Regions from separate parts of the Streptomyces sp. NPDC090032 genome, predicted to be linked through region 3. Evidence: riboswitches for the same ligand, from Rfam matches in the RefSeq annotation. Region 3 holds a riboswitch; each other region holds the start of a gene.

What was found. Region 3 has a riboswitch for cyclic di-AMP ahead of ACIPWY_RS15375 (M23 family metallopeptidase). Riboswitches for the same ligand answer to the same signal wherever they lie in the genome.
Region 1: another riboswitch for cyclic di-AMP. It lies ahead of ACIPWY_RS09750 (M23 family metallopeptidase); the one in region 3 lies ahead of ACIPWY_RS15375 (M23 family metallopeptidase).
Region 2: another riboswitch for cyclic di-AMP. It lies ahead of ACIPWY_RS22245 (C40 family peptidase); the one in region 3 lies ahead of ACIPWY_RS15375 (M23 family metallopeptidase).

The regions. Positions count from the first base shown of each region.
Region 1 covers NZ_JBIVFF010000003.1:590,040-595,601, forward strand. The annotation lists gene ACIPWY_RS09745 (GntR family transcriptional regulator) at 18-704, opposite strand; gene ACIPWY_RS09750 (M23 family metallopeptidase) at 950-1,738, opposite strand; cyclic di-AMP (ydaO/yuaA leader) riboswitch at 1,751-1,907, opposite strand; gene ACIPWY_RS09755 (pitrilysin family protein) at 2,104-3,489, opposite strand; gene ACIPWY_RS09760 (pitrilysin family protein) at 3,486-4,874, opposite strand; gene ACIPWY_RS09765 (DNA topoisomerase (ATP-hydrolyzing) subunit A) at 5,125-5,562, shown strand, end outside.
Region 2 covers NZ_JBIVFF010000008.1:297,950-303,511, forward strand. The annotation lists gene ACIPWY_RS22230 (hypothetical protein) at 1-310, shown strand, start outside; gene ACIPWY_RS22235 (ATP-dependent Clp protease proteolytic subunit) at 486-1,121, shown strand; gene ACIPWY_RS22240 (hypothetical protein) at 1,129-1,437, shown strand; cyclic di-AMP (ydaO/yuaA leader) riboswitch at 1,772-1,973, shown strand; gene ACIPWY_RS22245 (C40 family peptidase) at 1,977-2,450, shown strand; gene ACIPWY_RS22250 (DUF6328 family protein) at 2,580-3,149, shown strand; gene ACIPWY_RS22255 (ATP-binding protein) at 3,171-3,605, opposite strand; gene ACIPWY_RS22260 (helix-turn-helix domain-containing protein) at 3,879-4,760, shown strand; gene ACIPWY_RS22265 (DUF397 domain-containing protein) at 4,770-5,006, shown strand; gene ACIPWY_RS22270 (8-amino-7-oxononanoate synthase) at 4,990-5,562, opposite strand, start outside.
Region 3 covers NZ_JBIVFF010000005.1:568,394-573,955, forward strand. The annotation lists gene mgtA (magnesium-translocating P-type ATPase) at 1-955, opposite strand, end outside; gene ACIPWY_RS15360 (tellurite resistance TerB family protein) at 1,165-1,620, shown strand; tRNA gene ACIPWY_RS15365 (tRNA-Met) at 1,679-1,752, opposite strand; gene ACIPWY_RS15370 (PP2C family protein-serine/threonine phosphatase) at 1,952-3,058, shown strand; cyclic di-AMP (ydaO/yuaA leader) riboswitch at 3,318-3,463, shown strand; gene ACIPWY_RS15375 (M23 family metallopeptidase) at 3,475-4,524, shown strand; gene ACIPWY_RS15380 (aldo/keto reductase) at 4,634-5,562, shown strand, end outside.

The sequences.
Region 1 (5,562 bases), on a different contig from region 3:
TGTATACGGCGCCCCTGTTAATGCTGAAGCCCCACTGTGTTGACGGGATGTTGCGAAGTCCTCACACGGTCACCCGGGCGGGGGGCGCGCAGGCGGTGAGCGGCCGCGGCGCGCTCCGTGTGCTGCGCCGTGAGCGACCGCGCGCGCTCCACGTCACCGCGCGCCACGGCGTCGACGATCGCTCCGTGTTCGGCCCAGGACTCGGCCGGCTGCGCGGGCTGCTCGACGGTGTACATCCACGCGATCTTGTGGCGGAGCTGGGTGAGCATCGCCGTCAGCCCCGGACTGCCGGACGCCTGTGCCAGCGTCTCGTGGAACCAGCTGCCCAGCGAGCGCAGATCCTCGCTCCGGCCCTGCCGGGAGCGCTCCTGGCCCAGCCTGACCAGGCCCCGCAGGACCTTCAGATGCGCCTCGGTGCGGCGCTGCGCGGCACGCGCCGCGGCGAGCGGTTCGAGGAGCATCCGGATCTCCAGCTGGTCCGCCGCCTCCTGCGTGGTGGGTTCGGCGACGCACGCGCCCGCGTGCCTGCGGGTGACGACGAAGCCCTCGGCCTCCAGGGTCCGCAGCGCCTCGCGCACGGGGACGCGCGAGACGCCGTAGCGGCGGGCGAGCACCTCCTCGGTGAGTCTGCCGCCGCGCTCGTAGACACCGGAGACGATGTCGTCGCGGATCGCCGTGCATACCGAGTGCGCCGGAATACGCATGACCCGACCTCCGCCTTAATCCCCGCGAAACGCGGTCGATAGTCGCTCGTACAGCACGATTGACGTCTGTTCAGCTCGCTTGTTCAGCGACTCTATTCCAGGGGACGTGAATTTCCGACGTCAGGCCGCAATCCATGGATATTTTTTGGACAGCGCCACGGGGAACGAGCGGGCCGCGAACGACGAAAGCCCCGGCTCACTGAGCCGGGGCTTTCGGTGCGTTTTCGCGAGGTACGCGGCGAAGGTCAGACGTTCACGCCGTGCGAGCGCAGGTACGCGACGGGGTCGATGTCCGAGCCGTACTCGGGGCTGGTGCGCGCCTCGAAGTGGAGGTGCGGGCCCGTGACGTTGCCGGTCGCTCCCGAGAGGCCTATCTGCCGGCCCGGAGTGACCGTCTGGCCGACGGAGACACCGATGGACGACAGGTGGCCGTACTGCGTGTACGTGCCGTCGTTCATCTTGATGACGATGTTGTTGCCGTAGGCGCCGCCCCAGCCGGCCTCCACGACCGTGCCCGCGCCCACGGCGTGGACCGAGGTGCCGCTGGCGGCGTGGAAGTCGATGCCGGTGTGGCTGCCGGAGGACCACAGGCCGCTGCTGGCCTTGTACGCGGTGGACACGTACGAGCCGGTGACCGGCAGGACGAAGGCGTTCAGGCGCTTGCGCTCGGCCGCACGGGCGGCACGCTCCTTGGCCTCGCGCTCGGCCTTGGCCTTGGCGACGGCCTTGCGCCGCTCCTCCTCGGCCTTCTTCTTGGCCGCGGCCTCGGCCTTCCTCTTCGCGGCGGCCTCGTCGGCGGCCTGCTGCTGGGCGGCGGCCTGCGCGTCGATCTGCTCCGCGAGGGAGTCACCGATGGAGATGGCCTTGGTCAGGCCGGTCTGCTCCAGAGCCGCGTCGTCGGCGGCGAGGGCGGGGGCGGCGAGGCCTCCGAGGACACCGGTCGTGGTGAGCGCGGCGACGCCGGCGACCTGCGCCGTGGTGCGCGTGAGACGGCTAGGGCGACGGTGCTTCCCGGTGGCACGGGTGAACGCCATGGGGTGGCTGATCCTTTCCTTCCTTCTCGCCTACCGGGTTAGCTGACGGGTTCGGAGCAGGAAGGTCTCCTACGGACCCCCTTCAGGGAAGGGCGTCCGATTCACCCCAGGGACGGTGGGTCCCCGGCTCCCCCGGCTCGCGCCTTGGGGGACTCGGCGATGACTGTCCGGTGCCACGGGCGCGGCGTACATCTGGCGGACAGCCGGACCGACGCTAAGCGGGGCAACTTTCAATCAACAAACGGAACCGGGCTTTTGTAGCGCATGCCACAGGGCAGACAGGCAACCACCGGTTCAAATCAGACATACAGGGGCCCCGGTGGTCATCTCGCCCACCGGGGCCCCTCGTTGCACACCGGTCACGGTCAGCCCGTGACGACGGTCACCTCGCCGATGCCGAGGGCCCTGACGGGCTCCTCGATCTGCGCGGCGTCACCGACGAGCACCGTCACCAGACGGTCCGTCGGGAAGGCGTTCACGACGGCCGCGGTGGCCTCCACGGTGCCCGTCGCGGCGAGCCGCCGGTACACCTCCGCCTGGAAGTCGTCCGGCAGGTGCTGCTCGACCTGGTCGGCCAGCGTCCCCGCGACGGCCGCGGCGGTCTCGAACTTGAGCGGGGCGACGCCCACCAAGTTCTGTACGGCCACGTCCCGTTCGGCGTCGGTGAGGCCCTCGGCGGCGAGGGTGCGCAGCACCTTCCAGAGGTCGTCGAGCGCCGGACCCGTGTTCGGGGTGTCCACGGAGCCGCTGATGGCGAGCATCGCGACGCCCGTGCCGTCCGGCGCCGACCGCAGCACCTGGGCGAACGCCCGCACGCCGTAGGTGTATCCCTTCTCCTCGCGCAGGACGCGGTCCAGGCGGGAGGTGAGAGTGCCGCCCAGGCAGTACGTGCCGAGCACCTGCGCGGGCCACACCCGGTCGTGCTTGTCCGCGCCGACGCGGCCGATCAGGATCTGCGTCTGCACCGCGCCCGGCCGGTCGACGATGACGACCCGGCCGGTGTCGTCGGCCGTCACGGGCGGCACGGGGCGCGGCTCCGCCGTGTTCCCCGTCCAGGCGCCCAGCGTGTCCGCCAGGAGCGCGTCGAGGTCGAGGCCCGTGAGGTCGCCCACGACGACCGCGGTGGCCGTGGCGGGACGCACGTGCCGGTCGTAGAAGGCGCGTACGGCCGCCGTGTCGATGGCCGCGACCGTCTCCTCGGTGCCCTGGCGCGGGCGGGACATGCGCGCGGTGGCCGGGAAGAGCTGCTTCGACAGCTCCTTGGCGGCGCGGCGGCCCGGGTTCGCCGTCTCGTGCGGGATCTCGTCGAGGCGGTTGCGCACGAGGCGTTCGATCTCACTGTCCGCGAACGCGGGCGACCTGAGGGCGTCGGCGAGCAGGCCGAGCGCCTTCGGCAGGCGGGAGACGGGCACCTCCAGGGAGACCCGTACTCCGGGGTGGTCGGCGTGCGCGTCGAACGTCGCGCCGCAGCGCTCCAGCTCGGCGGCGAACTCCTCGGCGGCGAGCTTGTCGGTGCCTTCGGAGAAGGCCCTCGCCATGATGGTGGCGACGCCGTCGAGCCCGGCCGGCTCGGCCTCCAGGGGCGCTTCGAGGTTGATCTCGACCGCGACGACCTGCTGGCCCGGGCGGTGGCAGCGCAGCACCGTCAGGCCGTTGTCGAGGGTGCTTCGCTGGGGCGCGGGGAAGGCCCACGGCCGGGCCGTGCCGGCCTGGGGCTGCGGGTGGAAGTCCATGGTCGCGAGCTCGGTCACTTGCCGGCCTCCTTGTCTGCGGTCTCGTTGACGGTCTCGCTCGTCGTCTCGGCGGCCGTTTCACCGGCCGTCTCGTCGCCCTCTTCGGAGTCCGTCGGCTCGTAGACGAGCACCGCGCGGTTGTCGGGGCGCAGATGGGCCTTGGCCACCTCCTGGACCTCCTCGGCGGTGACGTCGAGGACGCGCTGGACGGCGGTCAGAGCGAGCTGCGGGTCGCCGAACAGGACGGCGAACCTGCACAGTTCGTCGGCGCGGCCCGCGACCGTGCCGAGCCGGTCGAGCCACTCGCGCTCCAACTGGGCCTGGGCGCGCTCCATTTCCTCCGGAGTGGGCCCGTCGGCGGCGAACCGTGCGAGCTCCTCGTCGACGGCCTTCTCGATGACAGGGACCTCGACGTCGCCGGACGTCTTCACGTCCAGCCACCCCACGGAGGGCGCCCCCGCGAGCCGCAGGAGTCCGAACCCGGCGGCGACGGCGGTCCGGTCACGGCGGACGAGGCGGTTGTAGATCCGGGACGACTCGCCGCCGCCGAGGACCGTCAGGGCCAGGTCGGCCGCGTCGCACGCACGCGTGCCGTCCTGCGGCAGACGGTAGGCGGCCATCAGCGCGCGGGCCGGGACCTCCTCCTCGACGACCTCGCGCACTCCCTCACCGATCCGGTCGGGCAGGGCGCCGTCGCGCGGGGGCTGCTTGCCGTCGTGGCGCGGGATCGAGCCGAAATACTTCTCGACCCAGGCCAGCGTCTGCTCGGGGTCGATGTCCCCGACGACCGAAAGCACGGCGTTGTTCGGCGCGTAGTACGTGCGGAAGAAGGTCCGCGCGTCCTCCAGGGTGGCCGCGTCCAGGTCGGCCATGGAGCCGATCGGCGTGTGGTGGTACGGGTGGCCCTCCGGGTACACGAGGGCGGTGAGCTTCTCGAACGCGGTCCCGTACGGAACGTTGTCGTAGCGCTGGCGGCGCTCGTTCTTGACGACGTCGCGCTGGTTCTCCATCGACTCCTCGTCGAGCGCGGCGAGGAGGGATCCCATCCGGTCCGCCTCCAGCCAGAGCGCGAGCTCCAGCTGGTGCGTGGGCATGGTCTCGAAGTAGTTGGTGCGCTCGAAGCTCGTCGTCCCGTTCAGCGAGCCGCCGGCGCCCTGCACCAGCTCGAAGTGCCCGTTCCCGTGGACCTGCTTCGAGCCCTGGAACATCAGGTGCTCGAAGAGGTGAGCCAGGCCCGTGCGGCCCTTGACCTCGTGCCGCGAGCCGACGTCGTACCAGAGGCAGACGGCTGCGACCGGGGTGAGGTGGTCCTCGGAGAGCACCACGCGCAGGCCGTTGGCGAGGCGGTGCTCGGTCGCTGTCAGGCCGCCGGAGCCGGCCTCGGCGGTGGCCGTGTGACCCATGGGCATGTACGTCCCTTCGATCGCGGAACTATCGCGGAAACTGCGGAAACTGCAGATGTGCTGCCAGTTCTGCCACTGTATGCAAGCGTTCTGACGCCTGGCGAAGTTCCCGCACCGGGTACGCCGAGAGCGAGCACCGAACGCCCTACGGACGGGTCGCGGTCGGCGTTGTCAGTGGGGCGGTCCACAATGGTGCGCGTCAGATTCTCGTACATGCCCCGGCAGCATCTGTGAAGGAGCCGCAGCAGCGATGGCCCGCCGCAGCACGAAGACCCCGCCTCCCGACGACTTCGAGGAGCGGATCCTCGACATTGACGTTGTCGACGAAATGCAGGGCTCCTTCCTCGAGTACGCCTACTCGGTGATCTACTCCCGGGCCCTGCCGGACGCCCGTGACGGCATGAAGCCCGTACACCGGCGCATCGTCTACCAGATGAACGAGATGGGCCTGCGCCCCGACCGCGGGTACGTGAAGTGCGCCCGCGTCGTCGGCGAAGTCATGGGTAAGTTGCACCCGCACGGAGACTCGTCGATCTACGACGCCCTGGTGCGGCTCGCCCAGCCCTTCTCCATGCGCCTCCCGCTGGTCGACGGCCACGGGAACTTCGGCTCCCTGGGGAACGACGACCCGCCGGCCGCCATGCGGTACACCGAGTGCCGGATGGCCCCCGCGACATCACTGATGACG
Region 2 (5,562 bases), on a different contig from region 3:
CCAGGAAATGGTGCGCAGGCTCAGCAAGGATGCCGAGCCCGACATCGACACCGAGGACGCCCAGCTCGGGCGCCTGGTGACAGAGGTGTTCCCCTCCATCGAGATCCCGGCGGAATCGAGCGTGGAGGAGGCGGCGGAAGCGACCATCGCGGCGCTGATGCCGGTGACGATCTCCCTGGTGGGCGCGTTCGCGTTCCTTTTCTCCGAGCTGGCCGAGGTGCACGACTCGGGCCGGACCGACATCAAGTCCGCCGACCTCCTGCAACATCTCGCACTGCGCCTGTCCCGGACGGACGACGGCGACCGGTAGCCACGACGCAGGAGTACGTAACAGGGGGCCGCCCACGCGCATCGAGCGCGGGCCGGCCCCCTTTCTCGCGCTCCGCACGCCTCCAGCCTTTTCCGCTCTCCGTACGTCCTGTACATTTTTTACAGAAGCAGCGACCGAGTAGCGACCGCGTGTCGCGCTCAAGGAGGCACGCGCCATGACCCGACCTTCCGCCCGCTATGTCCTGCCCGAGTTCACCGAGCGCACCTCGGCCGGGCACCGCACCCTCGATCCGTACTCCAAGCTCCTGGAGGAGCGGATCGTGTTCCTGGGGACGCCGATCGACGACACCTCCGCGAACGACGTGATGGCACAGTTCATGCACCTCGAGTACACCGCGCCGGACCGGGACATCGCGCTGTACATCAACTCCCCCGGCGGCTCGTTCAGCGCGATGACGGCGATCTACGACACGATCCGGTTCGTCAGCTGTGAGGTCGAAACCGTGTGCCTGGGGCAGGCCGCCTCCGCCGCCGCCGTACTCCTGGCCGCCGGGACGCCGGGGAAGCGGGCCATGCTGCCCGGCGCGCGCGTGGTGATCCAGCAGCCCGGCCTGCCCGAGCCGGCGCAGGGTCAGCCGACCGACCTGGAGATCGAGGCCCGTGAACTGGTGCGCATGCGGGCCCAGCTGGAGGAACTGCTCGCGCGGCACACCGGGCGGAGCCGCGAGCGCATCGGCGCCGACATCGAGCGGGACACGATCCTGCGGGCCCAGGATGCCGTGGAGTACGGGCTCGTGGACCGGGTCATCGAGAACCGCAAGACGTCCGGTTCCGCTCCCGGCGCCCGGTGAACCGCCGATGCTGCCGCCCGAGCTGCCGCCGCTGCCCGCACTGACCCGCGCCGAGTGCGAACTCCTCGACCGCTACCTGGAGGTGGTCGACCTGCTCGGCAGGATCAACCCGGCCAGGAGCGACCACACGTACGGCGGACTACGGGCCGCGCAAGCGCTCGTCAGCAAGGCGACGGCGCTCAGGGACGCCCTGACGCTCATGCATCAGCGGGGCGAGAGCGAGGTCCACGCGACGACGCTGGCTCGGGCTTTGCGGGTCCTGGACGGAGAAAGAAGGACACAACGCGTCACAGTGCCGCCGGAGACGGTCAATTGACGGTGCATTAGGGACCGGGGCGGTCGATTCGATGCGAACTGTCCGGGCCGGGGCCGAAACGGACCAGAAGAGGTACCCACATACGGAGTAGCCGGCACTCGCACATGCGAACCGGAAAAGTTGCGCGGAACGCGTACGCGGAGTGCGGAATTTCGCCTTCCGCTGCTGGTGCGGGCGTCGTTGGGACCCCCGCTCCGAGGTCGCAAGGAGTGCTGTCCACCCGAACAGATCAGTCGTGAGGACACTCACACAAGGCCGATTCGACCCTGCGTTCGCGGCGTTCGTGCGTGAAGATCCCTTCCGACGACAAGCCCCCGCCGCCGCGGCGGGGCGGTCCGTGCGGACGCCGAGTCCTGCCGCCGTACGGATGCCAGGTCGACAGAAGTGGATCGGCAGGAGTGGAGGACCCGAGCACGACGGGCCGCCGGAGCTGTTTTCCGGGCCGGTCCTTGGGGTGAAGCCGCACTTCGCGGCCGGGCAACTTCGCCAGCCCGAATCCGACAGGTCATCCTTCACAGGCGGCTGACGAAGGGTTGCGCATGACTGCGCTCAATCGTGTCCCGTCGCTGCTGACCCGGGCCGGCACCGCCTCGGCCCTCACGCTCGCCGTAACAGGTGGCAGCCTGCTGGTTCCCGGAGCCGCGCCCCAAGCGGAAGCCGCGCCACCGGCGACCAAGGCCCTCCAGATCGCGGCCTCCAAGAAAGGAAGCCCCTACCAGTGGGGGGCCTCAGGTCCCCACAGGTTCGACTGTTCGGGCCTGACCCGCTACTCGTTCAAGCGTGTGGGCAAAAAACTGCCCCGCACCGCCGCCCAGCAGTACAACAAGACCCGTCATGTCTCCGCGTCCCATCGCCAACGCGGTGACCTGGTCTTCTTCCACGCGGGCCGCGGCATCTACCACGTCGGCATCTACGCCGGGAAGGGAAGGATCTGGCACTCGCCGCAGACCGGTGCCGTGGTGCGACTGGAGAGGATCTGGACGAAGAGCGTCTGGTACGGGCGCGTGCGCTAGGTCGTGTCCGCAACGACCTAGGCGCCGCCTGACGGGTCCCCAGGGTCCTGGGGGACCCGTCAGGCGGCGCAGGGTGCACGCGCCCGCCCCGTCCGCCTTGGAACCGCGCGATGGGGTACTCGTGGTCGTATGGACGAGGACCGACCCGCAGGCGGCGAGGACGCCCGACGCGCCACGGGCCCGTCGAGCGGAGCTCAGGACCGGCCTCAGGACCGCCACGAGACGCGGCTGGAGCGCGCGGACCGGAACTTCGGCGAGCTGCTGCAGGAGCTGCGAGTCACCCAGACGGGCGTGCAGATCCTGTTCGCGTTCCTGCTGACGCTCGCGTTCACACCGAGGTTCCCGTCGCTCGACGGCGTGCAGCGCGCGACCTACATCGCGACCCTGCTGCTCGCGGTGCTCGCCGCCGCGCTCTTCACGGCGCCCGCGGCACTGCACCGCGCGCTGTTCCGGCAGGGCGCCAAGCCGGAGATCGTGCAGATGTCCTCGCGGCTCGCCTCGGCCGGCCTGAGCGTGCTGATGCTCGCCCTGGCCGGGTCCGTGCTGCTCGTCGTGGACGTCACCGCGGGGCGCGCGGCGGGCATCGCGGCGGGGGCGTGCACTTTTGCGGTCTGTGCTGGTCTGTGGGGCGTACTGCCGCGCCTCGTGCGGCGCTCGCTCACGCGGGCACAGGAGGGGACGGACGCCCCGTCCCCGTAGCCGTCTCGCACCCGCCGCCCTTCACGCCTGCGGGACGGGGACCGTCCACGGCAGGGCGATCCATACCGTCTTGCCGCCTTCGGGGGTGGGCCGGACCGACAGGCTTCCGCCGCACTCCGCGGTCAGCCAGCGGATGATCACCATGCCGCGCCCGTTGTCCTGCTGGACGGCGGCCGGCAGCCGCTTCGGGTAGCGCGGGTGGCTGTCCGTGACGCCGATGCGCAGTTGTTCGTCGCGCGCCAGATGCACGTCGACGGTGAAGACCGGTGACTGCCCGCGGGTGTGCATCACCGCGTTCGTGGCGAGTTCGGAGACGATGAGCCGAACGGTGTCGGCTGTTTCCGCGTCGCGCGGCATACCCCATTCGGCGAGTACGTCGCAGACATATGCGCGGGCCGAGGAGACCGAGGCAGGATCGCTCGGCAGAGTGACGGATGCTTCCTGGTGATCTGCCATGGCGACGTCGTCCCTTTTTTCGCCGGGGCCTGAATCCGACACATGGCGGATGACTCGAGGCGACCCCCGGACTGGTGCTTCGCGCCAGAGTGCCACTCCCGCTCGGCCCATGGAGCCAATCCCCCGGGATATGCATATATCTGTCGCTCGAAGCGGTGAACTCTGCGTCGGTGGGCCGCATTTGGGCGTACATCGCCGGCTTCCTCTACCGTCGGCTCAGAACAACGATCCACCGGGCCGGAAGGAGCCGGGCCGCAGGTCCAAGGAGACGGAATGAAACACGGTCCGGCGGTGCGCCGCCGCAGGCTCGGCGCGGAGCTGCGCGCGCTGCGTGCGCGCGCGCAGCTCACCAGTGGTGAGGCGGCCCGGCTCGTCGGCTGGCACCAGTCGAAGGTGAGCCGTATCGAGACCGGGCGCAGCGGCGTGAAAGCGTCGGACGTACGCCTCCTGCTCGATGCCTTCGAGGTCTCGGACCCCGGCATACGGGACCTGCTGGTCGCGCTGGCCGGGTCGGGGGACGACGGCGGCCAGCACTGGTGGCACGCCTACCGGGGTCTTCTGCCGCCCGCCTACCGGGACTTCATCAGCCTGGAGTCGCAGGCGTGCCGGGTGAGGACGGTCGAGACGTCCGTCGTGCCGGGACTCCTCCAGACGCCCGACTACGCGCGCGCGGTGACCAGGGCCGCGCTCGCCGGGCTGCCGGACGGGCAGGTCGACGCCCTGGTCGAGGTGCGGATCGCCCGGCAGGACGTGCTGCGTTCGGCGTCGCCGCTGCGGCTCAGCGCGGTGCTCGACGAGGCGGTGCTGCGGCGGCCGGTGGGCGGTCCCCGGGTGATGGCGGAGCAGCTGCGTCATCTCGCCGCCGTGGCGAAGCTTCCCCATGTACGGCTACAGGTATTGCCGTTCGCCGCGGGGGAGCATGTCGGACTAACCGGCCCTTTCGTTGTGTTCTCATTTCCGAACACTTCTGATCTGGACGTAGTAGTTCTCGACCATTTGACGAGTAGCCTCTACCTCGAGCGGAAAGAAGACCTCAAGGCGTACACGGACGCCTTTGACACCCTTCGGATCCACGCCCTTTCGCCCGGGGACTCACTGGATTTCATTGCCGGGATCGCCGGAGCACACCGCCCTGAGGTCAGTGAACGCACGTAAGGAGGCGCCATGTCAGCTCTGCCTCGGTACGTACCACCCGCCGCGGTTCCCAGCACCTCTCTGCACGACGCGCCATGGCGGCGAAGCAGTCGAAGTACCGGAATGAACAACTGCGTCGAGACGGCCGCGCTGCGTCGCGGCCCTTCGGCCGGGCTGCTCGCCGTGCGCGATTCCAAGCGCACGGCCGGACCCGCCCTGCTCTTCTCGCCCTCCACATGGGAGGGGTTCCTCAACTCCCTGCGGTGAACGCCGAGTCGGGAGCGTTGCGGCTGATCACCCGTACGGCCTCGACGATTTGATCGTCGGTCAGGTCGGCGCGGGCGGTCAGCCGCAGTCGCGAGATACCGTCCGGCACGGACGGGGGACGGAAGCAGCCGACGGCGAGGCCCGCTTCTCGGCAGTCGGCCGCCCAGCGCACCGCCTCTTCGGGGGACGGCGCACGCACGGAGACGACGGCGGCGTCCGGCCGTACGGCCTGGAGCCCCTCGGCGGTGAGGAGTTCGTGCAGCGAGGAGGCCACGGCGCGCGCCCGGTCGGCGCGCTCGGGCTCGCGGCGCAGCAGGCGCAGGGCCGCGAGCGCGGCGCCGGCCGCGGCGGGCGCGAGGCCCGTGTCGAAGATGAACGTCCGCGCGGTGTTGACGAGGTGGTCGATCACCCGGGCGGGACCGAGGACGGCGCCGCCCTGGCTGCCGAACGACTTGGAGAGGGTGACGGTGACGACGGTGTCGTCGGCGCCCGCGAGCCCCGCCGCCTGCGGCGCGCCCCTGCCGCCGTCGCCGAGCACTCCGAGCCCGTGCGCGTC
Region 3 (5,562 bases):
GTCTGACGATGACGCCGTGGGTACGGGCGAGCAGCGCCGAGCCGCGGGCGAGCGCCGTCGTGACGATGACCGGCAGCATCTCCGGTGTGAGCCCGACGGCCACCGCGACGGCGAACGGCAGGGTCTCCAGGCCCCGGCCGCGCAGCGCGGCGCCCGCCATCAGGACCAGCGGAGGCGTCAGCAGCATGAAACGGATCAGGGTCCACGAGATGCCGTGCACCGAGCGTTCGAACGCGCTCGCCCCGCGCCGTGCGCCCACCGTTCCGTGGGCCGCCGCGAAGCGGGTGCCGGCGCCCGTCGCGAGCACCACGGCGCTCGCGCTCCCGGACGCCACGCTGCCGCCCTGGAAGCACAGTTGCGTCGACTCGCCGTCCGCGGGCAGGTCCACCGGACGCTTGTCGACCGGCACCGACTCCCCGGTGAACGCGGCCTGTTGCACGCTCAGGCCCTGCGCCCGCAGGAGTCGTACGTCGGCCGGGATCAGGTCGCCGGGGCCGAGACGCACCACGTCGCCGGGCACCAACTGGCTTACGGGGAGCTCGCGTTCGGCCGGTGAGGCGGTCTCGTCGTCGCCGGGGCGGCGCAGCACGGTCGCCGTCGTCGCGACCAGGTCGCGCAGGCCCGCCATGGCGCTGTCCGCGCGGCGCTCGCCCGCACAGCGCAGGCCGCAGCTGATGGCGACCAGGACGAGGATCACGCAGGCGGTGCCCCAGGCCGCGACGGCCGCCGAGACGAGGCCGAGGCAGAGCAGGACGCCGGTGAACGGGTCACGCAGGCTGCGGGCGGCGAGGCGGGGCCAGGACAGGGGACGCGTACCCGGCGGGACGTTCTCGCCGTGGCGGGCCAGGCGCCGCTCGGCCTCCGCCTCGGTGAGGCCGTACGGGCCGCTGTCGAGGGAGCGCAGGAGCTGGAGCGTCGTACGGCCGGGGGCCGTCTGCGGGGCGGTGTCGGTCACTCTCGGGCGCCGTCAGCGATTCTCGGGTGTCGTCACCGTCGTCTTCTCCCGTTCATCGGACCGCGAATCCCGTTCACCGGACCGCGAAAGGCTCCCCCGTAAGGGGTTCGAAGGCTTCGAAGGGTTCAGTTTAGGGGCGGAACTTTTGCCGCTCCTCGCTAGTTTCTACAGCGCTGTAGAAGATCATTATGTGTCGAACGAGGAGAGTCATGGCCCTGTGGGATCGCTTCAAGGAGTCCGCGTCGACGATGCAGACGCAGCTCATGGCGAAGAAGAACGACCTGAAGAGCGGCGCCTTCCGTGACGCGAGCATGGCGATGTGTGCGCTGGTCGCCGCGGCCGACGGCACCGTCGACCCGGCCGAGCGCAGCCGCGTGGCCCAGCTCATCTCCTCGAACGAGGTGCTGCAGAACTTCCCGGCGGACCAGCTCCAGAGCCGCTTCGACGCGAATCTGAACAAGCTGACCGCCGACTTCGCCTTCGGCAAGGTCAGCGTTCTCCAGGAGATCGCCAAGGCGAAGAAGAAGCCCGCCGAGGCGCGCGCGGTCATCCAGATCGGCATCGTCATCGGCGGCGCCGACGGCGACTTCGACAAGACCGAGCAGGCCGTCGTCCGCGAGGCCTGCCTGATGCTCGACCTGCCCCCGCACGAGTTCGACCTGTAAAGGGACATGGAATACACCGAAGGCCCGGAACCAATGGTTCCGGGCCTTCGGCCTTCAGTAGCGGGGACAGGATTTGAACCTGCGACCTCTGGGTTATGAGCCCAGCGAGCTACCGAGCTGCTCCACCCCGCGTCGGTAAACACGACTCTACGCCATTGCGGCGACAGAACGCGAATCGGTTGCCCGGCGTTCCGCGATCCGCCGCCCCGGACCCCTTTCACCCGGTCGGTCCCGCCAGGTCGCCCGTCGCCTGTCCGGGGGGAACTCTGGAGTGGGGCCCGATGACGTGCGCAGACGCGGGACCGACGCGGACGGTGGCGGGAGACGAGTGGTGGGGCAGCGAGGAGGGCACAGACGAGAGACGGAGCAGGGCCTGTCCCGCGCCCGGTTCCTCGTACGTCTGGTACCCGTGCTCCTCGTCGTGATCGGGGCGGTCTACGACTACGTGACGCCGTCGACGTTCACCGGCGTACCCCTGTTCACCGCGGCCCCGCTGGTCGCGGCCCCGTTCTTCTCGCCCCGTGGCACGCTCCTGACCGGCCTCGCGACCGTCGCCGTCGTACTCGGGGTGCATCTCAGATACACCCGCGATTACGACACCGACGCCATCACCGAACTCGTCACGGTCGTCACCGTCGCCGTCCTCGCCTGTGTCATGAACCGCGTCGTGCGGCGGGGCAGCGAGCAGCTCACCTCTGTGCGTCAGATCGCCGAGGCGGCCCAGCGCGCCGTTCTGCCCGAGCCCGCGGAGCGCATCGGCGGCCTCGAGATCGCCGCCCGCTACGAGGCCGCCCAGGCAGGCGCCTTCATCGGCGGCGACCTGTACGCCGTGCAGGACACCCCGCACGGCGTACGGCTCGTCGTGGGCGACGTGCGCGGGAAGGGCATGGGGGCGGTGGCCGCCGTGGCCGTCGTCATCGGTGCCTTCCGGGAGGCGGCCGAGCAGGAGGCGACGCTGGAGGCGGTCGCGCAGCGTCTGGAGCGGGCGCTCGCGCGGGAGGGGATGCGGCGCCACGGCCTGGACGAGACCGAGGGCTTCACCACGGCCGTGCTCGCCGAGATCCCGCACGGCAACGGCCTCGTACGGGTCATCAACCGGGGCCATCCGGAACCCCTGATCCTGGGCGGCGACGGGGCGCTCAAGGTCCTGTCGCCGCCGGAGCCCGCGCTGCCGCTCGGGATGGGCGAGCTCGGCACCTGGCCCGACCGCGCTTCGGAGACGGAGTTCCCGTCCGGGGCGACGCTGCTGCTCTACACCGACGGCCTCTCGGAGGCGCGCGACGCGCAGGGCACGTTCTACGACCCGGCGGCGCGGCTCGCCGGGCGGATGTTCTCCGGGCCCGATCCGCTGCTGGCCGCGCTCGCCGCCGAGGTCCGCCGGCACACCGGGGGCGGCACGACGGACGACATGGCTCTGCTCGCCGTGAGACGGCCGTGAAGCGGCTGTGAAGCAGCCGTGACCACCGTCATCACATTACGTAGTCGAACGGCGCCACTGCGCATAACATTTGACAAACCGTCAGATGAATCGCCCGTTCCGACGACCGGTCAACTCGCCCGATTCCGCCCGCTGGTGCCCCGATAAGTCCAGGCCAAAGGCGTTAACGATCAGTCGGAACAGCTTGGAATCGAGCCCTGGTGTCTATTAACGTTCGATAACGCAGCGCGGTCGTCCCAGCCGTCACAAGAGATGGCTCCGTGCGCACGCGCCTAATCCCGCAAGGGAGCCGGGGAACCACCAACTTGGGGTGAATCGGACGTCTTTCCTTGCGGAAGGCGTCGGTAGGAGACCTTCCTGCTCCGAACCCGTCAGCTAACCCGGTAGGCGAGAAGGAAGGAAAGGAGTGCGCCCCAGTGGCGTCCAACCGGCCTGCCCCAGAGTTCTCCTACGCGCCGATCGACGAAGCCTTCGGCTCAGCGGACGAGCAGACCTGGGAGGAGTGGAACCCCACCGAGGAGTCCATTCGCCCCGTACGCGGCAGGCACCGCGTAGCCAAGCAGCGCGGCGGTCTCGCGCGCAGCTCCACCGTTCTCGGCGTCGGCGTGATCGCGGCCGTCGGCGCGGGCGGCATCGCCACCGCGCAGGGCGGCAAGCCCCCCGTACACATCTCGATGCCCGACCTGTCGGCCGTCAAGGACTCCCTGCCCGACGCCAAGTCGCTGCCCGGCGTGGGCGCGCTGATATCCGACGACTCCGACGACTCGTCAGGCACCTCCGCGAGCCCGCTGACCGAAGCCGGCGTCAGCACCGCGGACGCCGCGCAGGGCACGACCGCCGGTGAGGCCCTGCGCGCCCGCATCATGCAGCAGGCCGAGCAGCAGCAGGACCAGGCCGCCCAGGCCGAGGCCGCGGCCGCCGAGCAGGCCGCCGCGAAGAAGGCCGCCGACGACGCCGCCAAGGAGCGGGACGCCGCCACCGCCAAGGCCGCCGCCGAGAAGAAGGAGGCGGAGGAGGCCGCGAAGAAGAAGGCCGAGGCCGAGCGCCTCGCCAAGCTCGCCAAGAGCTTCACGCTGCCGGTCTCCTCGTACACGATCACCGGTACGTTCGGTCAGCCCGGTTCGATGTGGTCCTCCGGCTATCACACGGGTCTCGACTTCGCCGCTCCGACGGGTACGCCGCTGAAGGCGATCCACTCCGGCACCGTCAAGGAGGCCGGCTGGGCGGGCGCGTACGGCTACCGCACCGTCCTGGAGCTGCCGGACGGCACCGAGCTCTGGTACTGCCACCAGTCGTCCCTCAACGTCAGCGCCGGCCAGAAGGTGACCAGCGGCGATGTCATCGGCCGCGTCGGCGCCACCGGCAACGTGACCGGGCCGCACCTCCACCTGGAGGTCCACCCGGGCGGCCAGGCGACCGGGGTCGACCCCGCTCCGTGGCTGCGCTCCAACGGTCTGACGATCTGAGGCTCGCGCCCTCCGAACCCCGGCGGTCCTGACGGCAACCCCCCGACGTCAGGACTGCCGGTCCGGCGTGACCGGAATATCTTGATCCACATCGGTGTTGTGACTCGTCATGACTTCTCTTCGCAAGCTCGGCTCGTCAGACCTCGAGGTGTTCCCGCTCTCCCTCGGCGGCAATGTGTTCGGCTGGACCGCCGACGAGGCGCAGTCCCTCGCCGTGCTCGACGCGTACACCGCCGCCGGCGGCAACTTCGTCGACACGGCCGACGCGTATTCGGCGTGGGTTCCGGGCAACAAGGGCGGCGAGTCCGAGACCGTCATCGGCAAGTGGCTGGCCGCGCGCGGCAACCGCTCCGATGTCGTCATCGCCACCAAGGTCGGCGCCCACCCCGACTTCAAGGGCCTGTCCGCGCACACCATCAAGTCCGCCGCCGACGAGTCCCTGCGCCGCCTCGGCACCGACTACATCGACCTCTACTACACGCACTTCGACGACCCGTCCGTGCCGGTCGAGGAGATCATCACCGCCCTCGACGAGCTGGTGACGTCGGGCAAGGTGCGCGCCATCGCCGCGTCGAACCTGACCCCGGAGCGGCTCCAGGAGTCCCTGGACTTCTCCGACCGCGAGGGCCTCGCCCGCTACGCGGCGCTCCAGCCGCACTACAACCTCGTCTCGCGTGACACCTACGAGGGCAGGCTCCAGGAGGTCGCCTCGCGGGGCGGTCTCGCGGCCGTCCCGTACTACGCCCTGGCGTCCGGGTTCCTGACGGGCAAGTACCGGCCGGGCACCGAGGTCGACAGCGTGCGGGCCGAGGGCGCCGCCAAGCACCTGCAGACCGAGCGTGGCCTGCGCGTCCTCAAGGCCCTGGACGAGGTGGCGCAGGCGCACGGCGCCGAGGTCGCGACCGTCGCCCTCGCCTGGCTCGCGTCCCGCCCCACGGTGGCCGCCCCGATCGCGTCCGCGCGCACCGTGGAGCAGCTGCCGGCGCTGGTGGCCGTGGCCGAACTGGAGCTGACGGACGCGGAGCTCTCGAAGCTCAC